DNA from 2 places in the Roseibium sp. HPY-6 genome. Region 2 is predicted to be linked to the other one. Evidence: riboswitches for the same ligand, from Rfam matches in the RefSeq annotation. Region 2 holds a riboswitch; the other holds the start of a gene.
What was found. Region 2 has a riboswitch for S-adenosylmethionine ahead of ABVF61_RS18175 (O-succinylhomoserine sulfhydrylase). Riboswitches for the same ligand answer to the same signal wherever they lie in the genome.

Region 1 (4,994 bases), 320 kb from region 2:
AGAAAAGCGTCGGAGGCGCGCGCCATGGCCCCTTTGAGTGCGCAGCGCGGCAGAAACGCACAAACGGTCGCTTCCGGCTTCAAACAGGCGACCACGCCCAGGTCCGGTTCGATCAGCCGGACGACATCGCCGAGACGAATCGCATCCGGCGACCGGCCCAGACGGATGCCGCCTCCACGACCGCGCGTTGTTTCGAGGTAGCCATTGCGTCCCAACTGCGCGACGATTTTCATGACATGCGACTTGGCCAGACCAAGTTCCGTGCTGAGCCTGTCGACGGTCTGGGGGCTCTCCGACTGACCTGTGGCCATCAGAATTCTCAAGGCAAAATCACTGGCCTGACTGAGGCGCATGGCAGGGTCCCATAAAACATTCATTTGAGATGTTGATTTTAACTGCGGCATGTGGCATTTAAAAGATGCATTTTAAATGAATGTTATGGAGAGAGTGATGGAAAGTCCCATATCCGGTGCCGACAGATACAAGCTCAGCCCTCGTCCGGTCTCAGATACAGGAGATCGGCTGCGCCGGTATGAGACGGTAGATGTGCACGCGATCCAGGTCATGGTTCATACGTTCTACAGATGCATTCGTGAGCATCCGCGGCTGGGTGACATCTTCAACAAGCGGCTGGATGGCAAATGGGAAGATCATCTGCCGAAGATGGAGGCCTTCTGGCAGTCGGTTCTGCTGAAGAACGGCGCGTACAAAGGCAAACCGGTACCTGCTCATTTGAAACTGAAAGAGGTCGTCAGTTCGGACTATGCGGACTGGCTGTCTGTGTTCCGTCCGGTTGTGCGCGAACTCTTCGTACCGGAAATCGCCGACGAGATTATTGCCGTTGCCGAACGGATCGCACAGAGCCTCTGGCTCGCGACATTCGGGCATGCGGGTTCCATGCCTCCTCCTGAATTGACATCGCAACACTCTGAATGGAGCGGAGCATGCTGGTAGCAATTGTTCTTTTGGCGGAAGCCCTCGTGGTCGTCTGGTTCACCGTGTTCACGCTGATGCTGACATCGATGTATCTGGATTCCAAAGACCTGCCCCTGCCGAAACTCGATATTGCCGGACGGACACTGATCGGCAGCGCTAAACTTGCCTTTTTCGCCGGTATGGCAGCACTCGTCGTCCTGACCGTGTTTGAGATGCCGGTGTTCAGCTAGAAAGGAAAACGTATGTCGGTCTCGAAATTCCTACCACGCGGCCTGCCGATCCTCCTGATCTGGATTGCCGCGCCACTTCCGCTGTGGATCATGGCGATCCTGATGCTGGTGATCTGACAAGAAGAGCTTGTGATCTGCCTGTCTCCCGTTAGTCTTTTCATGACTTGTAACGGAGGAGTAAGCGTGAGCAACGAAGAGGACAAGCCGTCGGGCGAATTGACCCTTCGCACAATGGCGATGCCGGCTGACACGAACGCGGCCGGAGACATCTTCGGAGGTTGGGTGTTGTCGCAAATGGACCTTGCCGGAGGGATCGCTGCCGGTCAGCGGGCCGAGGGCAGGGTGGTGACCATCGCTGTCGACCGGATGAAGTTTATCCGCCCGGTTCACGTCGGAGACGTTTTGTGCGTCTACACCGATGTCGTCAAGGTTGGAAACACATCAATGGAAATCAGGCTCGAAGCCTGGGCGCTTCGGCACCGCTACGGCCACCGTGAAAAGGTAACGGAAGCTCATTTCACCTTCGTATCGGTTGACGATGGCGGGCGGCCACGCCCCGTGCCCAATTGAGCACGAGCTGAGATCAAGGCTCACGTCTGTTCAGGATATCTGCAAACAGGTCTTCGTCGAGCGCACTGGTGCAGCCGCAAGCCCAAAGTTGTAACAGGTTCTGTAGGCGGTCGATCCGCTGCTCCCGCGACAAGGGCGCTTTGTGCCTCGGAAGACCGCCAATGATCCTCCGGCTCTTGATGCGCATCATCACGCAGTCTTCAGCAGCCTTCAGCCAGACAGTCGTATCGGCGAAAGTTGCTTTCACCGCCTGGTGGTGTTCGACAAGGAACGCCGCTCGTCCGGAAATAGGCTCACTCAACAAAAAATCCTCCATCGGTTTCCCGAGGAGGACTGGCGCATGCAATCAAACCGCTTTGTTGCCGGAACGCCTCTTTGAGGTTCCATCCGGCCGCATCCCTGTTGCGGAAACCACCTTGCCCGGTTTGGCAGGTTGGCGAGGGCGCCAGCCCTTCTCTTGATGATGAGGGGCTTATGACATGACTTTTTCTGCTTTGCAAGCTACCCGCAAAAAGTTGATTTCGTCCTTACGGCTGACGGCGATCATAGTCCACGCGCCCATCCACGAGATGAATTCTTCGCTTCATCCGTGACGCCAGCTCCATATCGTGTGTGACGGCAACAACCGTTGTGTTTTGCCTTTTGACGATCGATTGCAGGCTGTCAAAAACCTGTTCGGTGGCCTTGGAATCCAGACTTCCGGTCGGTTCATCGGCCAGGATAAGGTCCGGCGAATTGGCAAGCGCGCGCGCGACAGCGACACGTTGGCGCTGGCCGCCCGATAGCTGCGCCGGGCGGCGGTTGAGGTAATCTTCCAGGCCGAGATCGGCCAAGAGACCCTTTGCATGGTCAATCTGGCTCCTGACGGGAAGGGCACCGAGTTTCTGCATCGGGATCAGGATGTTTTCAAGCGCCGTAAATTCCGGCAGCAGAAAGTGAAACTGAAAGACAAAGCCGATTTTCTGAAGTCGCAACTTGGCCAAATCGGCAGACGAAAGATCTGCGGTTCGGGTGCCTTCGATCAGCATGTCTCCAGCTGTCGGGCGGTCGAGCAATCCGAGCAGGTAGAGCAGGGACGATTTTCCGGAGCCGGATGGGCCTGTGATCGCAACAAACTCTGCTTGTTCAATCTTGAAGTTGACGTCTTCAACGAGCGTGACCGGAACGACAGCGGGCAAAATTCTGGTCAGACCCTTGGCTTCCAGAAGACTACCGTCAGTTTCGCTTTGTAGCGCTGCGGCGGGAGTCATGTCGCGCCTCGAATGATGTCCACCGGGTTGAGCTTTGCCGCCTTTCTGGCAGGAATGAAACCCGCTACCGCCGAGGAAAACAAAGCCAAGGAACACGCAAGCACATAATGAAGATAGGAAAAGTGGATCGGAAGTCTGGTCATCTCGATGTCCGTTGTGACCTCGAATTTCACGGTGGCCAGATAACTCGACAAACCAAACCCGAGCAGACATCCGACAATCGCACCAAGAATGCCGATGACGAGACCTTCCAGCACGAAAATCTGCTGGATGTCCCTTTCAGGAAACCCGAGGGACTTCAGGATCGCGATATCACGAGCCTTTTCGTGGACGATCGTGGACACAATGTTGAAGATCCCGAACCCGGCAACAACGAGGATTGCGCCGACGACCGTGTACATGATGGCGTTGCGAACGACGAAAGCCTCCATGAGCCCTTCATTCGCTTCCTCCCAGGAAACTGCCTTGTAGCCCAACTGACGCTCTGCACGTGCTGCGATGGCATTCGCTTGTCCGATATCGGCAAGGCGGATGGAAATGCCATTGATAATATTGGGTTTTTCAAGCAGGATCTGAACGGCCTTGAGAGGTGCATAGGCGAGCCCTTCGTCGCTCGTCGTAACACCTGTGTGAAACAACCCGACAATCTTGAACCGCTTTGCAATCCCGCCCGCAGACGTCAGAATAACGGTATCGCCCAGATCGGCACCGAGGCGGTCGGCGGCCTTGCGTCCGATCACCAGGCCGTTTGAAGTCGTATCGAGCGCTTTAAAACTCCCCAGTCGCATATCTTCGCTGATTTTGGAGACCGACAGTTCACGTCCGGGAACGACGCCAACAAGCGTCATGCCGATGTCCTGGCCGCTGTAGCGAAGAACCGCCTGACCACTCAGCCGTTGCGCGAATTCGCCCTGCACCCATTCGCGTAAGGAAGCTATTGCTTCGGTGGGGTTGCGAATGCCACGCAGATCCTCCAGCGGCCGCAATCCGTGAAACGCGACAGCATCGTAAAGCGCGGTTGCCGGTTGTTGGGCGGGCGCGCGCTGCTCATCCCGGATCTCCACATGCGGTATCGCCTCGATCAGCGTTGTCATGAAATCCCGCTGGGAACCCTCCATGAGGCTTGCCATCGCAACCGAAAAACCGACACCGAGCGCGACACCCAGCGTCGACACCACGGTTTGCCGCATCCGGTTGCGAACGTGCGTTGCAGCGATTTTCAGGAGCATCATCAGCCCGAACCTCCGCTTACCGGTGCGACCTTGTCGCCCTCGGCAAGGTCCCCCCGGAATGGGAGCAGGACGCGGCTTTCTTCGCTCAACCCTTCAAGGACTTCGACCGATCTTGTTCCGCGAATGCCGGTCTTGACAGTGACAAAGGTTACGCGGTCCTGCTCGTCCAGTGCTTGAACGGTCGAACCGTCAAAGGCAGCCAGCGGCACCAGCAGCACATCGTCTTTTTCGTTTGTGACGATGTTGATCTCCGTTGTCATTCCGATCAGAAGAAGTGTGTCATCCGGCAGATCGAGATAGACACGGTAGTTTTTCAGGACCGGATCACCCTTGGGCGTGATGCGCGACACCGTTGCCGCGAGGTCCTCGTCCGGAAAGGCGTCTGATCGAATGAGTGCAAGCTGGCCTTTCGTCACCTTCGGAATGTCTTCTTCATTGACTTCCGCCACAAGCTGAAGCGGCGTGGGTTGTCCGATCCAGAACAGGATTTCACCCGGCTCGGGAACCTCCCCGACAGAACCGTCCTGACGCAGAACGATGCCATCCATCGGTGCGGTGATCACATAGTCCCGCAGCCTTTCCTTCTGAGCGGCAATCATCGCATTCATGCGGATCACCTCGTTTTGTGCCTTGTCGAAAACCTGCTGGCTGACAACGCGTCGCTCAAGAAGTTGAAAAGCGCGCTCCTGATCCGATTGTGCCAACGCCAGCCGCGCCTCAAGTTCTGCAAGCGTTGCCCGTGCATCACCGCTGTCCAGTTCCGCGATCTGGTCACC
Region 2 (4,994 bases):
CCCTGAGATCGCTTCAGCCGGAGAGAGCTGACCGGTAAGGCGCACCGGAAGCAGACTTGAATTGACGGAGCATCAGCTAGGCGGTGTTCTGTCGTTCCAGCCAAGCCAGAATCTCGCGGTTCGTCTCGTCCGGTTTTTCCTGCTGGATCCAATGGCCGCAGTCCAGGCTGACCACATCCACATCCGGCACGAACTGCGAGAGGTTTTCGGACTTCGGGATGGGATCCCTGTCGCCATAGATCATGAGCGCGGGCTGCCTGATGACCGGGTCCACATCCGCCAGGAGATGCCAGTTGCGGTCAAGGTTCCGGTACCAGTTGATGCTGCCCGTGAAGCCCGATCTCTCGAAGGCGGAAACGAAGACACTCAGTTCGGCTTCACTCATGACGGCTTCGCCGCGTGGCTCCTCCGCCCTGGCAAGATTTATAAGGGCCATACCCGGTTCCGGTGCCGCCGGGGGCTCGTTTTTCCGGTAAAGACTTCGGAGAAACCTGCAGGTGTTTTCCTGAAAGACCGCATCCGCTACGCCCGGCTTCCGGTTGAAGTGGACGAAATAATTGTCAGCGCCGAGAAAAGTCTCCATGAGCTCGACCCATGGCTTTTCGCCGCGCTCCTGGTACGGCAGGCTCAGGTTGATCACCTTGCGGACCCGGTTCGGATGCAACAAGGCCAATCCCCAAACGACCATCGCTCCCCAGTCGTGACCGGCAAAGACAGCATCCTCGTAACCATAGTGATCAAGGAGCGCGACAAGATCTCCTGTCAGATGGTCAATATCGTAGGCGGTAACATTGCCTGGTTGCGACGAGTTTCCGTAGCCACGCTGATTGGGGACGATGACATGGTAGCCCGCCTCGGCAAGCGCGGGCATCTGGTAGCGCCAGGAAAACGCGTGTTCCGGCCAACCGTGACAGAGCACAATCGGATTTCCCGAATGTTCGCGTCCTGCTTCAAATACTTCAAGTTCGACGCCGTTCACAGCAATGAGGCACGGACTTGGAAAATCGGTTGGATTGAACACTGCTCTGCTCCTTGTTGACTTTTAAAGCCGTTACATGAAGCTTAATGGTGCCAAAAACTGGCACTATTAATCGATAGCCTAACCAAATGAATGCACGCCACCGACAAGACGCTCTCGTGCGCAACCTTCGCCGTCAAGGCACATCCACCATTTCTCGCCTGGCAGAAGAGGTTGGCGCTTCTCGGCGCACTGTGTTGCGCGACATTGCAGCCCTGCGCGATGAAGGGTTTGCCATTCACTCGCAAATCGGCCGCGGAGGCGGCCTTTACCTTGATCCGCACTCCATCCAGACCACTGCGCGTCTCTCAGTCGCTGAGGTCTTCGCGCTTCTGATCAGCGTTGCAAGCATGAGAGCTGCCGGCACCCTTCCCTTCTCGGGTCTTGCAGACGCGGCTCTTGCCAAGATCGAGAAAGCTCTGCCTTCGGACAAGGTTCGGGATTTACGGCGTTTTTTGGATTGTCTCTACGTCGGACCGCTTGCTCCCGAGGTCGACATATCCGATCTGGGAACAATGGACCCCGCGCTTCTGCCGGCCTTTGAACCGGCCTTTCTCAATCGCTTGCACCTGCGCTTCCGCTATAGGGACGCGAAGGGCGCTGAGACGACGCGGCATGTGGAGCCGCAAGCCATGCTGATCCTGCCGCCGCTCTGGTATCTGGTCGCCTGGGACCCGTCGCGCCAGGATTTCCGGCACTTCCGAATGGACCGGATCAGCGCAGCCGAATGCGTCGAGGGTTCAACCTTTCGACGACGCCATGTGCCCTTCGACGACAGCGTCCGCCCGGTTCGGCAGACGTTCGATTGACGATCACCGTTCAGGCAGGGTTTCATTCTCCCTGCCTGAGCATCACCTCAGACCGCGTTCAGCGCTTTTTCGACGTCTTCCAGCAGATCCTGCGGATCTTCCAGCCCGACCGACAGCCGCAAAATGCCGTCGGTGATACCGAGTTCGGCGCGCGCTTCTTCACCGATCGACTGGTGCGTCGTTGTTGCCGGATGGGTGATCAGGCTTTTCGCATCGCCAAGGTTGTTGGAGATCCGGATGATGTCCAGCGCATTGGTGAAGCGGAAGGCCGCCTCTTTGCCGCCTTCGATTTCCAGGGCCACCATGGTCGAACCGGCACGCATCTGCCGCTTGGCCAGATCCGCCTGCGGATGGTCGTCCCGCCCGGGGTAGATCAGCCGCTTGACCTTGGATTGGCCGGCGAGAAAATCGGCAATCTGTCCCGCGCTCTCGGTCTGTCGCGCGACACGGATCGGAAGCGTTTCAAGGCCCTTCATCAGGACCCAGGCGTTAAACGGGCTCATATGCGGACCCGTATGCTTCACAAACGGCATGACTTCGTCGACGATCCATTCTTCATCGGACAGAACCACACCGCCAAGGCATCGACCCTGGCCATCGATATGCTTCGTTGCCGAATAGACAACAACATCGGCCCCAAGCTGAAGCGGTGACTGGTAAAGCGGGGTGGCAAACACGTTGTCGACGATAAGGCGCGCGCCGGCCGTTTTTGCAATCTCCGCGACCGCTGAAACATCGATGACTTCCAGCGTCGGGTTGGTCGGGCTTTCCAAAAAAAGCGCGCGTGTGTTCGGTCGCACCGCCGCCTTCCACTGTTCGATATCCGTCCCGTCGACGAGCGTGCTTTCGACGCCAAAGCGCGGCAACAGTGTTTCGCAAATGTAGCGGCAGGAGCCGAACAGCGCTTTTGCCGCGATCACGTGATCGCCGGCCTTGACTGACGCCATCAGGGCAAGGTTCACCGCGGCCATGCCGCTCGCAGTACCACGCGCAGCTTCCGCACCTTCAAGCGCTTTGATGCGATCTTCAAACATGGAAACGGTCGGGTTGGCATAGCGGGAATAGACAAAGCCCGGGTCTTCGCCATTGAAGCGCGCTTCCGCCGCCTCGGCATTGTCGTAGACAAAGCCTTGGGTCAGATACATGGCTTCCGAGGTTTCACCAAAAGGCGAACGCATGGTACCGCCGTGAACCAAAGAGGTTGCAGGACGCCAGTTCTTGGTGGTGGACTCAGTCATTGTCTTGTTCGCTCCAAACGCAAAAAACCCCAGCCTCAAGACCGGGGTTCGCACCTCCGGCCTTTTTTAGCGATTTATTTAACGTGGCTGCAAGCCGGCCGGCCCAAATCACCACGGAATGGCTCCGTGGTAAGGGAAAACCTTGCTGCGGTCAATCATCTTCAGCGAAAGTTCTCGTGAACCGACAAAGCCTGTTGGCGCGGGCCAACCTATCCTTTAAGGATTCCTCTAAGGACAAAAGACGGGAATTCTTCATGAACGTGCCAACCGGCGAGGCCTTGAACGGAAGCGCAACCCTTGCAGCAAGCGGGATTTTACCGGAGCGGATCATTCGCGAAATGTTCGCCGCCGGTGAAATTTCGGCCGATGAAGCCCCTGTTTCCGGGCAGATCCAACCCGCCAGTCTGGACCTTCGCCTCGGCGCGGTGGCTTTTCGCGTTCGTGCCAGCTTTCTGCCTGGCCCCGAAATCCGCGTCGCCGACCGCCTGGAAGAGTTGAAACTTCACACGGTCGACCTCAGGGACGGTGCAGTCCTGGAAACCGGCTGTGTCTATATCGTGCCGCTTCAGGAAAGCCTTGCCCTGGCATCAGACATTTCAGCGACCGCAAATCCGAAGAGTTCGACCGGTCGTCTTGACGTTTTCACACGCGTGATCACCGACAATGGCCTTGCCTTCGACACGGTTCCGGCCGGATACAAGGGTCCGCTTTATGCGGAGATTTCACCCCTCACCTTTCCGATCCTCGTGCGCAGCGGGTCACGCCTCAGCCAGATCCGTTTCCGGCGTGGTCATTCGCTGATTGCCGATGCCATCCTTGAGGACGTGCACCGGACCCATACGCTGATGAGCGGCGGCAACGAGCGCATCGGCGGCGGTGTGCAGTTGTCGATCGACCTTGAAGGAAACGGCCCGGACAGCCTGATCGGCTATCGCGCCAAGCATCATTCCGGGCTCATTGACGTCGATGTAGTCGGAGCCCAGGATCCGCTTGATTTCTGGGAACCGATTTACCGGCGCCAGAAGGGTGAACTGATCCTCGATCCGGACGCGTTCTATATCCTAGTCAGCCAGGAGGCGGTCCATGTGCCGCCGGATTTTGCCGCCGAAATGGTGCCGTTCGATCCGCTTGTTGGGGAATTTCGGGTGCACTATGCCGGCTTTTTCGATCCCGGGTTTGGGCACGCAGACGCAGGCGGCGTCGGATCCAGGGCCGTGCTCGAGGTCCGCTCCCACGACGTTCCCTTTATCGTCGAACACGGTCAGACTATCGGCCGGCTCGTTTATGAGCACATGGCGGAGCGGCCGGTCACGCTCTACGGCGAAGGCATCGGCTCGAACTACCAGGGCCAGGCACTGAAACTGTCGAAACACTTCCGGGTGCCGTCGTAAGACGCCATGCCCCTGAAGACCGTCACGCGCGAATATGAGGGGTTTCTGGAGGACCGGAAGTCCCGCTTTCTGGCGTTTCTGATGCCGATCCAACAATTCGACCAGCGCCTCGACTCGCTGCGCAAGGAGCACAGGAAAGCCAACCACATCGTTACCGCGCATCGCCGCCTGCTGGATGACGGCCGGATCGAGGAAAGCGGCAAGGATGATGGCGAACCGGCCGGAACTTCAGGTATGCCGACTTTGCGCGTGCTTCAGGGCGCCGATCTGATCAATTGCGCCGTTCTGATTGTGCGTTACTTCGGTGGTACCAAACTTGGTGGCGGCGGACTTGCGCGCGCCTATTCCGGCGCTGCTCAGGATGCTATCGGCAATGCGGATCTCGTGCCGTTCCAGAAGATCACGAGCAGAAGACTGAACGCAACGTTTGCGGCAAGCTCCGAGCTGGAGCGAAGGATAGAGAGGCTCGGCCTGACGGTCGTTGCGCGGAACTATACGGAGACCGGTGTAGAACTGACCGTTGAAGGCCCGGAAGAGG

Region 1: it holds a riboswitch for S-adenosylmethionine, as region 2 does, so the genes downstream of both, ABVF61_RS16690 (hypothetical protein) here and ABVF61_RS18175 (O-succinylhomoserine sulfhydrylase) in region 2, are expected to answer to the same signal.

Annotation. Positions count from the first base shown of each region.
Region 1 covers NZ_JBEWCD010000002.1:1,149,870-1,154,863, forward strand. The annotation lists gene ABVF61_RS16670 (RrF2 family transcriptional regulator) at 1-353, opposite strand, end outside; gene ABVF61_RS16675 (group III truncated hemoglobin) at 451-954, shown strand; gene ABVF61_RS16680 (hypothetical protein) at 945-1,166, shown strand; gene ABVF61_RS16685 (acyl-CoA thioesterase) at 1,398-1,736, shown strand; gene ABVF61_RS16690 (hypothetical protein) at 1,750-2,037, opposite strand; SAM-I-IV-variant riboswitch at 2,082-2,205, opposite strand; gene ABVF61_RS16695 (ABC transporter ATP-binding protein) at 2,264-2,986, opposite strand; gene ABVF61_RS16700 (ABC transporter permease) at 2,983-4,218, opposite strand; gene ABVF61_RS16705 (efflux RND transporter periplasmic adaptor subunit) at 4,218-4,994, opposite strand, start outside.
Region 2 covers NZ_JBEWCD010000002.1:1,470,603-1,475,596, reverse strand. The annotation lists gene ABVF61_RS18190 (LysR family transcriptional regulator) at 1-31, shown strand, start outside; gene ABVF61_RS18185 (alpha/beta fold hydrolase) at 77-1,021, opposite strand; gene ABVF61_RS18180 (helix-turn-helix transcriptional regulator) at 1,108-1,827, shown strand; gene ABVF61_RS18175 (O-succinylhomoserine sulfhydrylase) at 1,875-3,065, opposite strand; SAM riboswitch at 3,110-3,190, opposite strand; gene ABVF61_RS18170 (2'-deoxycytidine 5'-triphosphate deaminase) at 3,320-4,456, shown strand; gene ABVF61_RS18165 (YigZ family protein) at 4,463-4,994, shown strand, end outside.